DNA from 2 places in the Lacticaseibacillus zeae subsp. silagei genome. Region 1 is predicted to be linked to the other one. Evidence: predicted binding sites of a transcription regulator. Region 1 holds the regulator's gene; the other holds the start of a gene.
The links. The regulator CtsR, encoded in region 1, represses protease genes until heat stress. The targets are predictions, from matches to a motif close to TTGGTCAAAAAAGGTCAAANA.
Positions count from the first base shown of each region.

Region 2: clpP (ATP-dependent Clp endopeptidase proteolytic subunit ClpP) is a predicted target of CtsR. The motif match lies at 5,711-5,731, and genes of this name have one in related genera.

Region 1 covers NZ_CP132484.1:2,560,092-2,567,791, forward strand. Annotated here, with positions in the region: gene rpoB (DNA-directed RNA polymerase subunit beta) at 1-211, opposite strand, end outside; gene LACZS1_RS11875 (ATP-dependent Clp protease ATP-binding subunit) at 561-3,068, opposite strand; gene LACZS1_RS11880 (CtsR family transcriptional regulator) at 3,107-3,574, opposite strand; tRNA gene LACZS1_RS11885 (tRNA-Pro) at 3,700-3,773, opposite strand; tRNA gene LACZS1_RS11890 (tRNA-Gly) at 3,778-3,849, opposite strand; tRNA gene LACZS1_RS11895 (tRNA-Arg) at 3,903-3,976, opposite strand; tRNA gene LACZS1_RS11900 (tRNA-Leu) at 3,987-4,072, opposite strand; tRNA gene LACZS1_RS11905 (tRNA-Gly) at 4,084-4,155, opposite strand; tRNA gene LACZS1_RS11910 (tRNA-Leu) at 4,225-4,307, opposite strand; tRNA gene LACZS1_RS11915 (tRNA-Lys) at 4,323-4,395, opposite strand; tRNA gene LACZS1_RS11920 (tRNA-Val) at 4,398-4,470, opposite strand; rRNA gene rrf (5S ribosomal RNA) at 4,479-4,595, opposite strand; rRNA gene LACZS1_RS11930 (23S ribosomal RNA) at 4,795-7,700, opposite strand, start outside.
Region 2 covers NZ_CP132484.1:932,251-939,950, reverse strand. Annotated here, with positions in the region: gene tpiA (triose-phosphate isomerase) at 1-559, opposite strand, end outside; gene LACZS1_RS04495 (phosphoglycerate kinase) at 638-1,828, opposite strand; gene gap (type I glyceraldehyde-3-phosphate dehydrogenase) at 2,009-3,031, opposite strand; gene LACZS1_RS04485 (sugar-binding transcriptional regulator) at 3,068-4,105, opposite strand; tRNA gene LACZS1_RS04480 (tRNA-Arg) at 4,664-4,735, opposite strand; gene clpP (ATP-dependent Clp endopeptidase proteolytic subunit ClpP) at 5,058-5,648, opposite strand; gene LACZS1_RS04470 (MarR family winged helix-turn-helix transcriptional regulator) at 5,766-6,221, opposite strand; gene whiA (DNA-binding protein WhiA) at 6,522-7,469, opposite strand; gene LACZS1_RS04460 (gluconeogenesis factor YvcK family protein) at 7,474-7,700, opposite strand, start outside.

The sequences.
Region 1 (7,700 bases):
GTTGATAGCCGACAAATTCCAGTGACAGTTTCCCTTGAAAGTCATCGATCGGCATAATATCGTCGAACATTTCTTTAAGACCTTCATCGAGGAACCATTGGTAAGAATTCGTTTGGATCTCGATCAGATTAGGAAGATCCAAAACTTCCTTGATCCGGGCATAAGACCGGCGTGTCCGGTGCTTACCATAATTCACTAAGTGTCCTGCCAAATTATTCACCCCTTGTAAGATTTTCCGGCTTGGTCGATTGTAAAAATAATGTAAATTTTGTTAAATTTACATGACAATGACGATCCCGCAGACATTTTGAGCAAAAAAAAACCAAAAACAGATCAGCCTTCAACCAGCCTGCTGTTTTTGCTTTTTCCATTAGCCAGAACGGACAATAGATCGTCCTGACAGCCTGTCCAAACCGAAATGCGATTGATTTAATAATACGCGGTGGTGTCAAGAAAGTCAAGCGGCAAAATTTTCCGTCTCAGACTCACAAATCCTTTCGCATATCGCACATTCAAAAAAGCCGTAACCACAGTTGATTACGACTTTTTATCATCTAAAGTTACGCCTTAACCGGTTCCTTCGATGCGCCATTTTCTTTATGCTTGCCTTTGTTTTCCTTGACAGTAAACGTTAGCTTGCCTTTTTTGGCACCGATTTGGATCAAATCACCGGTCTTAGCTTGTCCTGTCAACAAAAGTTCGCTCAGTTGATCTTCAACATCCGTTTGCAAAGCGCGGCGGATCGGACGTGCCCCGTATTCAGGATCGAATCCGGCAGCCGCGATGGCATCAATGCCTGCTGGCGTAATTTTGACGTCGATTCCCTGATCCTTAATGCGACTAAGCACGGTTTTGGTCATAATCTTGACGATCTCGTGCAGCTCTTCCTTGTTCAGGCTATGGAAGACAACCGTCTCATCAATTCGGTTCAGGAATTCAGGACGGAAACTCTTCTTCAATTCATCTAACATCCGGCTCTTCATCGCTTTGAAGTCTGCGGTTGGGTCCTTGGCACCAAAGCCAACCGTTTTATCGTCACGAATGGCGGTTGCCCCGATGTTACTGGTCATGATCAAAATCGTATTACGGAAATCAACCCGACGACCCTTCGCATCGGTCAGGTAACCATCATCCAAGACTTGAAGCAAGATGTTAAAGACATCCGGATGCGCCTTTTCGACTTCATCCAGCAGCACAACAGAATATGGCTTGTTGCGAACCTTTTCCGTCAACTGGCCGCCTTCATCGTAGCCGACATAACCCGGTGCGGCGCCAATCAAACGACTGGTGCTGAATTTCTCCATGTATTCGGACATATCAACCCGAATCATGGCATCCTCTGATCCAAACATCGCTTCAGCTAGGGCTTTCGCCAGCTCGGTTTTCCCGACGCCGGTTGGGCCAAGGAACATGAAGGACCCAATTGGGCGGGTAGGATCTTTCAAACCGGAACGTGCCCGGCGGATGGCCCGTGCAACTGCGGAAACAGCTTCATCCTGACCGACAACCCGTTGATGGAGAATCTTCTCCAGGTTAACCAAACGCTCGGATTCCTTCTTCTGCAACTGGGTAACCGGCACACCGGTCCATTGTGACACAACTTCTGCCACATCGGCGCCTGTCACTTTGATATCGGTCCGAACGCCGCTTTCGTTCACGGGTTCCGGCGTATCGGCAAGTTTGGCCTTAACGTCCGCTTCCTTGGTGCGAATGGTCGCCGCTGTTTCGAAGTCTTGATGATCAATCGCGTCTTCTTTGTCGGCGACTAACTTAGCCAATTCGTCCTGAAGCTTGTCGGATTTGGTTTCGACATTAGCTTTGTCCAATCGTACCTTGGCAGCACTTTCGTCAACTAAATCGATCGCCTTGTCAGGCAGGAAGCGCGTTGTAATGTAACGTGAGGACAAAACAACTGCTTCATGCAAAGCTTCATCAGTAATGGTGACGCCATGATGCGCCTCATACCGTGGACGCAGCCCTTTCAAAATCTGTTCTGCTTCTTCCTCCGTTGGTTCATCGACTTGGATGGTCGCAAACCGCCGTTCCAAAGCAGCATCTTTTTCAATATACTTTTGATATTCGTCTAAGGTTGTTGCCCCGATCAACTGCAACTCGCCACGAGCTAAGGCCGGCTTGAGAATGTTGGAAGCGTCAATGGCACCTTCAGCACCCCCCGCACCGATTAGCGTATGCAATTCATCAATGAACAAAATGACATTGCCATCTTTATAAATCTCATCAATGATTTTCTTCAGGCGATCTTCAAATTCACCACGATACTTCGTGCCAGCAACCAGTGAGCCCATATCAAGCATCATCAGTCGCTTATTCAGCATGTCATCCGGAACTTTGCCCGCGACAATCTTTTCGGCAAAGCCTTCCGCAATCGCGGTTTTCCCGACACCTGGTTCACCAATCAACACAGGGTTGTTCTTGGTGCGCCGGGCCAGAATCTGAATCAAACGCCGAACTTCCTTTTCGCGGCCGACCACCGGATCCATCCGATTTTCCCGCGCCATTTGAGTCAAATCGCGCGCAAGGCCGTCAAGTGTCGGGGTCCCTTGGCTATCTTGGCGGGCACCGCCACGCGCCATTGGTCGGCGTTTGGCAGCCGTGTCCGCAATGCCCATCTTCTTAAACACCATTTGTCGCGTCTTCGAAAGACTAAGCCCCAGATTCTGGAGAATCCGCGCGGCTAAAATATCGTCTTCACGAAGCAACCCCAGCAGAATATGCTCGGTGCCGATCTTCAAAGCACCTAAGCGCTTTGCTTCGTCGCCGGCAAACGCCAGAATTTCCTTACCTTTAGGTGAATAAGGCAAATAACTATCGCTAGCTTGACCGGCGGCATCAACAGTTCCATACCCTGTGAAGCGCTCGATCTCGTCATGGACATCATTCTCTGTGACCCCTAACTGACGCAGCGTCTTACCAGCGATTCCATCTTTTTCCATAACCAGCGCCATAAGCAAATGTTCAGTGCCTACAGCATGATGATGGAAATACTTCGCTTGTTCCTGGGCTAAAAGCAAAACATTTTTAGCACTAGGGGTAAATAAGTTGTCCATAAGCACGCTCCTTTTTAGAAAACTAATTATAAACTGTTCTATCTTTCATACCGCAAACGATCCAAAAATGCAAGGAACATGCGCGACCGTAAATGCTCTTCTGTCCCTTGATCAAGAATGCCCAAAGTCTCATGATTCATGACCGCCAACAACAAATTACCTGATTGCTGGGAAATAAGGCCATTGTCAAACAGTTCCTGAATCAAATCACGTGCATCGCGTAACCGCAAGCGCTTGGGAATGTGCTGCCGCATGATTTGAATGAGATCCTGATCATCTGTCAATTTGACCTTCACGATGCGAATGTAGCCCCCGCCACCACGTTTACTCTCGACAATGTAGCCGCGAGCCGGTGTGAACCGGGTCTTAATGACATAATTGATTTGCGAAGGAACGCAATTAAAACGACGCGCAATCTCGGCTCGCCGTATTTCAACGGCGGCCTCCTGTGCCAGTATCGTTTTTAGATAAGCCTCAATAATGTCCGAAATATTCTCACGCTGCATGTCGTTCAATCCTTTTTGACTTTGACCAATCTTGACTATTACACATTATACTGGCATTGGTCAGTTTATACAAATTTCTGCATTTGAAAACGAAAAAAGGACCACGATTTTTCGTGATCCAAGAATCGGGAAGACAAGATTCGAACTTGCGACCCCTACGTCCCGAACGTAGTGCTCTACCAAGCTGAGCTACTTCCCGGTAAAGCGGAAGACGGGATTCGAACCCGCGACCCCCACCATGGCAAGGTGATGTTCTACCACTGAACTACTTCCGCATACCGCATATTCAATTGATCGGCGCCAGCTTAGCTTCATAGGCGATCGACGATGCACCCAGTAGGAGTCGAACCTACAACCTTCTGATTCGTAGTCAGACACTCTATCCAGTTGCGCTATGGGTGCTTCAACAAAATGCCGAGGACCGGGATCGAACCGGTACGGTCATCACTGACCGCAGGATTTTAAGTCCTGTGCGTCTGCCAATTCCGCCACCCCGGCATAAAGTGAAAAGCGGAAGACGGGATTCGAACCCGCGACCCCCACCATGGCAAGGTGATGTTCTACCACTGAACTACTTCCGCATATCAAACCTATTCAATTATGACCGAGGAGCGGCCTTCAAAGACCCGAGCATTCCATTCAAGATACGATGCGGGTGAAGGGACTCGAACCCCCACGGTCAAAAACCACTAGAACCTAAATCTAGCGCGTCTGCCAGTTCCGCCACACCCGCAAAAGGTGGGTTAAATGAGCCGTGACAGGCTCGAACTGTCGACCCACTGATTAAAAGTCAGTTGCTCTACCAACTGAGCTAACGGCTCAATGGAGGATACAGGGCTCGAACCTGTGACCCTCTGCTTGTAAGGCAGACGCTCTCCCAACTGAGCTAATCCTCCATATGTAAGCGTGGCAGCTTCCTACCCTCGCAGGCAGTTTCCCACCAACTACTCTCGGCGTGAAGAAGCTTAACTTCTGTGTTCGGCATGGGAACAGGTGTATCCTTCTTGCTATCGCCACCACACTTATGAGAACTTTGCGCTCTCAAAACTGGCTATCATTGTTGGTTGTTTACTTTGCTGAGAATCGGCGTATTTCATCGAAACGCGTTCGCAGTCGCAGAAACCTCCACATAAGGACCCTGAGTCCATTGGCCAAAACCCGGCCAACGAACTCAGGCCCGCTTATGCTCCGGTTTCTAAGCGCTCCTGCTCACGCTCTACTTGGTTAAGTCCTCGACCGATTAGTACTGGTCCGCTCCATGCATCGCTGCACTTCCACTTCCAGCCTATCTACCTGATCATCTCTCAGGGGTCTTACTTCCATATAGGAATGGGAAATCTCATCTCGAGGGGGGCTTCACACTTAGATGCTTTCAGCGTTTATCCCTTCCGTTCATAGCTACCCAGCGATGCGCCTGGCGGCACAACTGGTACACCAGCGGAACGTCCATCCCGGTCCTCTCGTACTAAGGACAGCTCCTCTCAAATTTCCTGCGCCCGCGACGGATAGGGACCGAACTGTCTCACGACGTTCTGAACCCAGCTCGCGTACCGCTTTAATGGGCGAACAGCCCAACCCTTGGGACCGACTACAGCCCCAGGATGCGATGAGCCGACATCGAGGTGCCAAACCTCCCCGTCGATGTGGACTCTTGGGGGAGATAAGCCTGTTATCCCCAGGGTAGCTTTTATCCGTTGAGCGATGGCCCTTCCATACGGAACCACCGGATCACTAAGCCCGACTTTCGTCCCTGCTCGACTTGTCAGTCTCGCAGTCAAGCTCCCTTCTACCTTTACACTCTGCGAATGATTTCCAACCATTCTGAGGGAACCTTTGGGCGCCTCCGTTACATTTTAGGAGGCGACCGCCCCAGTCAAACTGCCTACCTGACACTGTCTCCCGCCACGATCAGTGGCGCGGGTTAGAGTGTTCATACAGCTAGGGTAGTATCCCACCAACGCCTCCATCGAAACTAGCGTTCCGATCTCTACGGCTCCTACCTATCCTGTACAAGCGGTACCAACACTCAATATCAAGCTACAGTAAAGCTCCATGGGGTCTTTCCGTCCTGTCGCGGGTAACCCGCATCTTCACGGGTACTATAATTTCACCGAGTCTCTCGTTGAGACAGTGCCCAAATCATTACGCCTTTCGTGCGGGTCGGAACTTACCCGACAAGGAATTTCGCTACCTTAGGACCGTTATAGTTACGGCCGCCGTTTACTGGGGCTTCAATTCTGGGCTTCGCTTGCGCTAACTCATCCTCTTAACCTTCCAGCACCGGGCAGGCGTCAGCCCCTATACATCATCTTTCGATTTAGCAGAGACCTGTGTTTTTGATAAACAGTTGTTTGGGCCTATTCACTGCGGCTGACCTTGCGGTCAGCACCCCTTCTTCCGAAGTTACGGGGTCATTTTGCCGAGTTCCTTAACGAGAGTTCGCTCGCTCACCTGAGGATACTCTCCTCGACTACCTGTGTCGGTCTGCGGTACGGGTAGTTTATTTCTCACTAGAAGCTTTTCTTGGCAGTGTGACATCAGGAACTTCGCTACTTTAATTTCGCTCCCCATCACCGCTTGTCCTTATGGTCGCAAGCATTTCACTCGCCACCAGACTTGCGGCTTGGACGCACTTTTCCAGCCGTGCGCTTTCCTTAGCCTCCTGCGTCCCTCCATCGCTTAAACAAAATAAACTAGTGCAGGAATCTCAACCTGCTTGTCATCGACTACGCCTTGCGGCCTCGCCTTAGATCCCGACTAACCCTGGGAGGACGAGCCTTCCCCAGGAAACCTTAGTCATACGGTGGATCAGATTCTCACTGATCTTTCGCTACTCATGCCGGCATTCTCACTTCTAAGCGCTCCAGCCGTCCTCACGATCGACCTTCAACGCCCTTAGAACGCTCTCCTACCGCGCACCCTTACGGGTGCACCCACAGTTTCGGTATTATGCTTAGCCCCGGTATATTTTCGGCGCAGTGCCACTCGACTAGTGAGCTATTACGCACTCTTTAAATGGTGGCTGCTTCTGAGCCAACATCCTAGTTGTCTGTGCAACGCCACATCCTTTTCCACTTAGCATAAATTTAGGGACCTTAACTGGTGATCTGGGCTGTTCCCCTTTCGACAATGGACCTTATCGCTCACTGTCTGACTCCCGGAGTAAGATCGATGGTATTCGGAGTTTATCTGAATTCAGTAACCCTTGATGGGCCCCTAGTTCAAACAGTGCTCTACCTCCATGATCCATCCTCCGAGGCTAACCCTAAAGCTATTTCGGAGAGAACCAGCTATCTCCAAGTTCGTTTGGAATTTCACCGCTACCCACAACTCATCCCAGCATTTTTCAACATACATGGGTTCGGTCCTCCAGTGTGTTTCACCACACCTTCAACCTGGTCATGGGTAGGTCACTTGGTTTCGGGTCTACATCTGCCTACTCATTCGCCCTGTTCAGACTCGCTTTCGCTCCGGCTCCGACTTTTCATCTTAACCTCGCAGGCAAACGTAACTCGCCGGTTCATTCTACAAAAGGCACGCCATTACCCCTTAACGGGCTTTGACTAATTGTAGGCACACGGTTTCAGGAACTGTTTCACTCCCCTTCCGGGGTGCTTTTCACCTTTCCCTCACGGTACTGGTTCACTATCGGTCACTAGGGAGTATTTAGCCTTGGGAGATGGTCCTCCCGGATTCCGACGGAATTTCACGTGTTCCGCCGTACTCAGGATCCTGGACGGAGGGTCCGCCGTTTCGTTTACAGGGCTTTCACCTTCTATGGCGCAGCTTTCCAGCTGACTTCGACTACGTCGAACTTTGGTAACTCCGATGTCCAGTCCTACAACCCCGAGAAGCAAGCTTCTCGGTTTGGGCTCTTCCCACTTCGCTCGCCGCTACTATGGGAATCGAGTTTTCTTTCTCTTCCTGCGGGTACTGAGATGTTTCAGTTCCCCGCGTCTGCCGCCGACAAGCTATGAATTCACTTGCAGGCAATACACTGATGTGTACTGGGTTCCCCCATTCGGAAATCTCCGGATCAAAGCTTACTTATAGCTCCCCGAAGCATATCGGTATTAGTTCCGTCCTTCATCGGCTCCTAGTGCCAAGGCATCCACCGTGCGCCCTT
Region 2 (7,700 bases), 1.4 Mb from region 1:
CAACTTCTTGTGCCTGATCGGCAGTCGCAGTCTTACCGGTCCCGATTGCCCAGATTGGTTCATAGGCCAAAACGGCAACCTTGACTTGGTCAGCAGTTAAGCCAGCCAAAGCTGCTTCGATTTGCGAAGCAACCCAATCTTCGGTTTGGCCAGCTTCACGCTGGGTCAAACTTTCGCCACAGCAGATAATCGGCAGAAGATTGTTCTTAAAGATAGCCTTAGCTTTCTTATTGATATCTTCGTCGGTTTCGTGGAAGTAACCACGACGTTCGCTATGGCCGATGATGACATAATCAACGCCCATTTCCTTTAATGCTTTCGGGCTGGTTTCGCCGGTATAAGCACCTTCATCTTCAAAGTAGCAGTTTTCTGCCGCTGTCTTTAAAGGTGTGCCTTCTGCTCCGGCAACCAAAGTCGTCAGATCAATGGCAGGTGCGCCAATAACCGTTTCAACTTTGCTTGCGTCAGGCAGTTTGCCTTTCACAGCATCCAAAAAGGCTTGCGTCTCCTTGGGGTTTTTGTTCATTTTCCAGTTACCAGCAATGAATGGTGTCCGCATGACTTAGCTTCCTTTCATTATGTACCGACACGCTCAGCACGTGTCGGCATTGACTGTTAGATCAGCATCACTGACAAATTACTTGTCAGAAATGGCTGCGATACCTGGCAACGTCTTGCCTTCAAGATATTCAAGGCTAGCACCGCCACCAGTGGAAATGTGGGTAATCTTAGGTGCGATACCCAATTGCTTAGCAGCAGCGGTTGAATCGCCACCACCAATGATTGTCGTAGCATCCTTCAAATCACCGAGTGCACGGCCGACTTCCAAAGTACCTTCAGCGTAATTGCTCATTTCGAAGACACCCATCGGGCCGTTCCAAACAACCGTCTTGGCACCTTGCAAGGCATCTTTGAATTCTTGAATCGTCTTCGGGCCGATATCCAATGCCATGTAGCCATCTGGAATATCGCCTTCAACAACCTTATGAGGAGCATCGTTTGAAAATTCTGGGGCAACAACAGAATCAACAGGCAAAAGCAACTTATCGCCGGCTTGGTCCATAATCTTCTTGGCTAAGTCGATCTTGTCTTTTTCAACCAATGAGTTACCAATACTCATACCTTTGGCTGCATAGAAGGTATAAGTCATGCCACCACCGATAAGGATCTTATCAGCTTTAGGCACTAAGTTTTCGATGACACCGATTTTATCGGAAACCTTGGCACCACCCAAGATAGCGATGAATGGGTGCTTCGGGTTGTCAACAGCGTCGCCTAAGAACTTGATTTCCTTTTCCATCAAGAAACCGGCAGCTGTTTGCTTCATGTTGGAAGCAATGCCGACGTTGGACGCATGCTTACGATGTGCCGTACCAAAGGCATCATTGACGAACAGGTCGCCAAGGCTTGCCCAGTACTTGCCTAATTCAGGATCATTGCCGGATTCTTTCTTACCGTCAAGATCTTCAAACCGGGTGTTTTCCATCAAAAGCACATCGCCATCGTTCATCTTGGCAATGGCATCTTCCAGTTCCTTACCGCGGGTAGCCGGTACAAAAGTAACTGGCTTTTTCAGCAATTCACTCAAGCGTTGGGCAACTGGCTTCAACGTCAGCTTAGCCTTATCTTCTTCGGTCTTAACTCGACCAAGGTGTGACAGCAAGATTGCCTTGCCGCCGTGATCAATGACATATTGGATGGTTGGCAATGCTGCCACGATCCGGTTGTCATCACCGATAACGCCATCTTTGATCGGCACGTTGAAGTCAACGCGGATCAGAACTTTTTTATCTTTAACATCTAAATCTGAAACGATTAATTTAGCCAAAAGATTTGACCTCCTTCATTTTCCCAAAGATGATGGATGAACATAGGTCCTCCACCATGGTGCTCGCAAAGGGCAAAAATCATCGTGTTTGCGTTGGTTTTTATCACCTTTCCAAAAAAAGCGGAGGGAGTAAAGCTCCCTCCGCTTCGGATGTTGCGGTTAGAAAAGCGTTACTCCGGATTAGAGAGTAGCAAATTTCAGCAAGGTACGGATCATCTGGCAAGTAAAGCCATATTCGTTATCGTACCAAGCAACCGTCTTAACTAATTGATAGTCACCGGCAGTTGTAACTTCAGTCTGAGTAGGATCGAAGATTGAACCATAAGTCGTACCGATTACATCGGAAGATACGATTTCGTCTTCGTTCCAGCCGAAGCTAGGGTTGTTTTCGGTGTGCTTCTTGATAGCTTCGTTGACTTGGTCAGCTGTAACGTTCTTGGTCTTCAGGATGGAAACCAATTCGGTCAAGGAACCGTCAACAACAGAAACACGCTGTGCGTGACCCTGCAACTTGCCGTTCAATTCTGGGATAACCAAACCGATAGCCTTAGCAGCACCAGTGCTGTGAGGAATCGTGTTAGCGGCGGCAGAACGTGCAGCACGCAGGTTGCCACCACGAACTGGGCCGTCAAGCAACATCTGAGTTGAGGTGTAAGCGTGAACGGTGGTCATGGTACCAACTTCAATGCCGAATTCCTTGTTCAGGAAGTAAGCCATTGGTGCCAAGCAGTTGGTCGTGCAAGAACCAGCAGAAACAATCTTATCGTCTGCATTCAAAGTGTCATCATTAACATTGTAAACGATGGTCTTCATCTTGCCAGCTGGGGCAGAAATCAGAACACGCTTTGCACCTGCATCCAAATGAGCTTGTGACTTTTCAGCAGAGGTATAGAAGCCTGTGCATTCAAGAACATAGTCAACGCCATCGTTCTTAACCCAAGGAATGTTCTGGGCTTGCGGTTCTGCGTAGACGCGGTATTCTTTACCGTCAACGACAATACCGTTATCGGTTGCACTAACTTCACCAGGGAAAGTACCGTGAGTTGAATCATACTTAAGCAAGTGAGCCAGCATGGTTGGGCTGGTCAGATCGTTGATCGCAACAACCTGGATGTCATTGCTCTTTGCACCCAATTCGTAAATACGACGGAATGCCAAACGACCGATACGGCCAAAACCATTAATACCAATCTTAACAGTCATGCTAAAATTTCCTCCTTTAGGAAATAAGGTTTTATTCTAACGGGTTGCCCCAGTTAAAATCGAATTTGTTGCACCGATATCAGTTAACAGCCACGTTCGACTCGGTGCGTGCTGCATGTACGCCGCAATTGCTTTGGCTTTACTTTTACCCGCCGCAACTGCGAAGACATACGGTATATGATCAAGATCCGCAAGCTGTAATCCGATTTGCGGTATCTTGTAAACGACCTTGCCCTTGGCATCATAGAAAACACCGAATGCCTCGGCAACGGCATGTTTGGCTTTCAACATGCTGATCGTATCAGGCGACATGCCACGGCGCTTAGCCATGACCAGCGCATCGCCCACACTATGAATCACTACCTGAGCTTTGTCGATAAGGTTTAAAACCTCTCTTACCGACGGCTCTTTGATTAAGGACTCATAGGACTCCGAGCTTAGATTCTCAGGAACATATAAAGCTCGATATTTGCTATCGGTTGCTTCTGCCATTGCGGCCGCAATCGAGTTGGCCTGAATGGTCACGGCTTCACCGAGGCCACCCCGTGCAGGGACAAACGACAGTTCACGGCCCGCAGATAGCTGAAAAGTTAACTGCGTGGCTAAATGTGCCATCGTTGTGCCACCCATAACGGCAATCGTTAAATGCCCAGGCGGTAACAGTAATTGTAAGGTTGAATTCAACGTTTTGCCAAGTTCATCAAGAACCCGACTACTCTGATCTGCATCCCCGGAAACGACCAGACAATGGTCGATACCAAGATGCGTTGCCAGTCGCTTTTCATCATCTTTGATTCCCAGCAACTGATTCATCAAATGATCGAGGCCGTGAAAAGTTTCTAACCCTTTAGCTGTCAACACCATGCCAGATTTCGAGCTCTCTAAAAGCCCCTGCCCGCGCAAAAAATCTGTTTCTGTACGTAATGCGCGTTCTGAAATCTTCATTTGTTCGGCTAACGTTCGCCGGCCAACCGGTGCCATCCAGTTAATAAATTGAAGGACCTGATAGCGTTTAGTGACGACGCCCATCAGATCAGGCGCGATCGCTTTGAGCCACGCAAGTTCAGTATGCATAAGGCACGTCCTTCTTTAATGGGTCATTTCACGTCCCTCCGAGTCGTTTGCCGACCCAGCAAGCTGAAAAAAATTAGGAACCCAACGTTTGCTGTTTTCCCTTACCAACAAAACCAATTGTAGCAGGGGTTCCGCTTTATCGCAAGTCTGTTGCCTAAATCGTCTTAAAGTAATCACAAAACCGGTTAAGTTTGAACATCTACTTCAAGAATGGTTCAAATGTTCGGCATTTACCAGTTTTGGCAACCTCGCTGCGGCTTTTTGATATCAGGGGTTTCGGCTTGCTTCTAATGAAATTTTCATGCACTGTATTTCGATCTATTTCAACAGCCTACACACAGCCAGTCATGGGTTCTTTCATCACTGCTTGTTCTGTTTTGAGCATTTTTCAAGCGAAACTGCCATTTGGTGAGGGAACGATTTCATTTGGCGTTTTCTTAGCCTAAAAAGGGCTATGCTGATCAGCGACATTTGCGTCCTACAAACACATTATGGCAAACAAAAAGCCCGCCATAGCGGACTTTTCTATTTTCGGTATTTTCCATATGACTGGAATTCTGCGCAGCCCGGGAGTCGAACCCGGATTTCGAGAACCGGAATCTCACGTGCGATCCATTACACTAACCGCGCAAGTACCTAATTATATTACTCAATCAGGAGGTAATTTGCAAGTCTTTTTATGTAGAGCGTGAGCCGGCGCGGTTAGAAGCCGGAGTGTAAGCGGCCTTGGTCGTGATGGCGCTCCTTGCCATTGCGACCAAGGTCCTTACACGCAGGCTTCTGCGCCGGGGATCGCGTTTCGGAACCGGATTGCCCTTAAGAGCTTATCACTTCAATTCGACGGCAATCTGATGGTCTCCATTTTCTTAAGACTCTTCTTCGACACCTTTTTCCCCCACCAAAATAAAAGCACACCGCTACTACAACAGCGGTGTGCCAATTCGTTTAAACCTTATTTTTGATTATTCTTATTAACCAGAATATCATCAATCAAGCCGTAATCCTTGGCTTCCTGAGCGCTCATATAGTGATCACGTTCAGTATCCTTCTTGATTTGCTCAACTGTCTGGCCTGTTGCATCGGCCAGGATCTGATTCATCTTTTTACGGGTCTTCAAAATTTCTTCGGCCGCAATTTCGATTTCGGTTTGCTGACCTTGGGCACCACCTGAAGGCTGATGGATCAAAATGGTCGAATTCGGCAAAGCAAAGCGCTTGCCTTTCGTGCCACCGGCTAACAGGACAGATGCCATGGATGCAGCCATCCCAATAGCAATGGTCTGAACATCGGACTTGATGAAGTTCATGGTATCAAGCATCGCCAAGCCGCTGGTGATTACACCACCGGGACTGTTGATGTAAAGGTAAATGTCCTTTTCAGAATCCTGTGCATCAAGAAAAAGTAGCTGGGCGATGACCGAGTTTGCCATTTGATCGTTTACTTCACCGGACAACATGATGATCCGGTCTTTTAATAGACGTGAGTAAATGTCGTAAGCGCGTTCGCCACGACTGGTTTGTTCAACGACGGTAGGTACTAGCATGTCCTAACCTCCTGAAAATCGTTTTTTAGCACTCTTTAAAGTACAGTGCTAAGTATACTGCTAAAGTCAAATAAGGTCAAAGATTTTAATCACAATCTTTGACCTTATAAAAATCGTTCAGACTTGTGGGTAGGCGTCGTCAGCGATAGCACTCAGATGCTCATCGACACGCGTTACCTCAGTCTTGATACGATCATATTCAGTTTGCGGCAAATTCATCAATTCCATGCAGGAGCCAACATGTTCAAAAATCTCATCGCGCGCATCCAAAGCCTTTTGCGTCAAGCTAACATCAACGCGACGTTCATCTTCGGTTGACCGTTTGCGGCTGATCCAGCCGTCTTTTTCCAGACGCTTCATTAACGGTGTCAAAGTACCGCTGTCCAACTCAAGTGTTTGGCCCACCTGCTTAACCGACATCGTGCCGTGTTCATATAGCGACAACAACGTAATGTACTGCGGATACGTCAACTTAAACGGCGCTAATGCCTGAGCATAGAAATGATTATATTGTTTCTGTGCCTTGTAAATTGCAAAACAAAGTTGTTCATTTAACGTGATCGGTTTGACCATAGTGCTTCCTCCTAAAACCTAAGCAACAATTGTATCCCGCTGAACGTGACAATTACCGCTTCATCTGGTAATAACATCACTGTAAATCCGAATGTAAACTGACTCATGTTTCTTGTCGTGGCATTCGTCAACCAGTGCACTGCCGGACAGTTTTTAGCATCCTAAAAGTGGCAGCTGGGTCGTTCAAATGCCCACATCAAATAACTTGATGTCGGTTACATTGTACACGATTATCTTGAGGAAACAAAGGCATTATCTTATAAATATGGCTTTTTGCTTATCTTGCAATTATCATAGCTGCTAGGCATCTTCCGGTTGCTGGTAACCCTCGGCAATCTGATTGAGTTTGCGCAACCGATGATTGACGCCTGACTTCGAAATTGTCCCACCCGGAACCATGGCGCCCAACTCCTGTAACGAGACATCCGGATGGGCTAAGCGCAAAACGGCAATTTCGCGCAGTTTGGTTGGCAGGTTATCCAACCCCACATGATCTTTAAGATAGTTGATATTCTCAATTTGTTTCTGGGCCGCATCAATGGTTTTGTTCATATTCGCCGTTTCGCAATTAACGAGACGGTTCACCGAGTTACGCATATCGCGCACAATCCGGACATCTTCGAACTTAAGCATCGCATTCGTCGCCCCGATCACCTGCAGGAAATCCGCGATTTTTTCGGCTTCTTTTAAATAAACAATATAGCCGCTTCGGCGTTCGACAGTGCGCGCATTCAGATTGAAATGATTCATCATTTTCAAAATGCCGGCATTGTGATCGGCATACAACGAATAAATTTCCAGATGATAGCGCGATGTTTCCGGATTATTCACCGATCCGCCGGCTAAAAAAGCGCCGCGCAAGTAGGAACGCATCCGTTGTGGTTCTTCCAAAACCGTTGCCGGGACCGTCGTCGAAATCGCCATCGTCGTCGGATCCAAAATTGACAAGTCCGACAGAATATCATTGACGCCTTCTGTCAGGCGGACAATGTACTGATAATTTTTCTTGAGTTTCATTTTGCGATGAACGACCAAGTTGGCTTCATGCCGATAAACCTGGCGAATCAAACTATAAATTCGCCGAGCAATGGCCGGATTTTCGGTTTGAATGTTTAAGACAAACCGATGGGCCATCAATGTCAGGCTGCCGTTCATCCGGATCAATGCCGACAGCTCTGCCTTCGCATGTTCAGGATGAACCTCGAGTTGGGTCAGTTCTTTTTTCACCATACTGGCAAAGCTTGCCATGCCCTCACCTCCGGATTTTCGCACTCACTTGAAAGGCTAAATTCAAAATTTCCTTAGCCACCTTGTCGCCATCATGGAAGACGCCGCGATCACGCAATTTCAAAAAGTCTTCCGAAATCACGCGACAGCCCATGTCACGCAAACCTTGATAATTATGCTTAACCGGCGTCAGAATCTCATTGTACTTTTGGTGATCGAGATAATTCTCGGGAACCGGCTCGATATTGACGA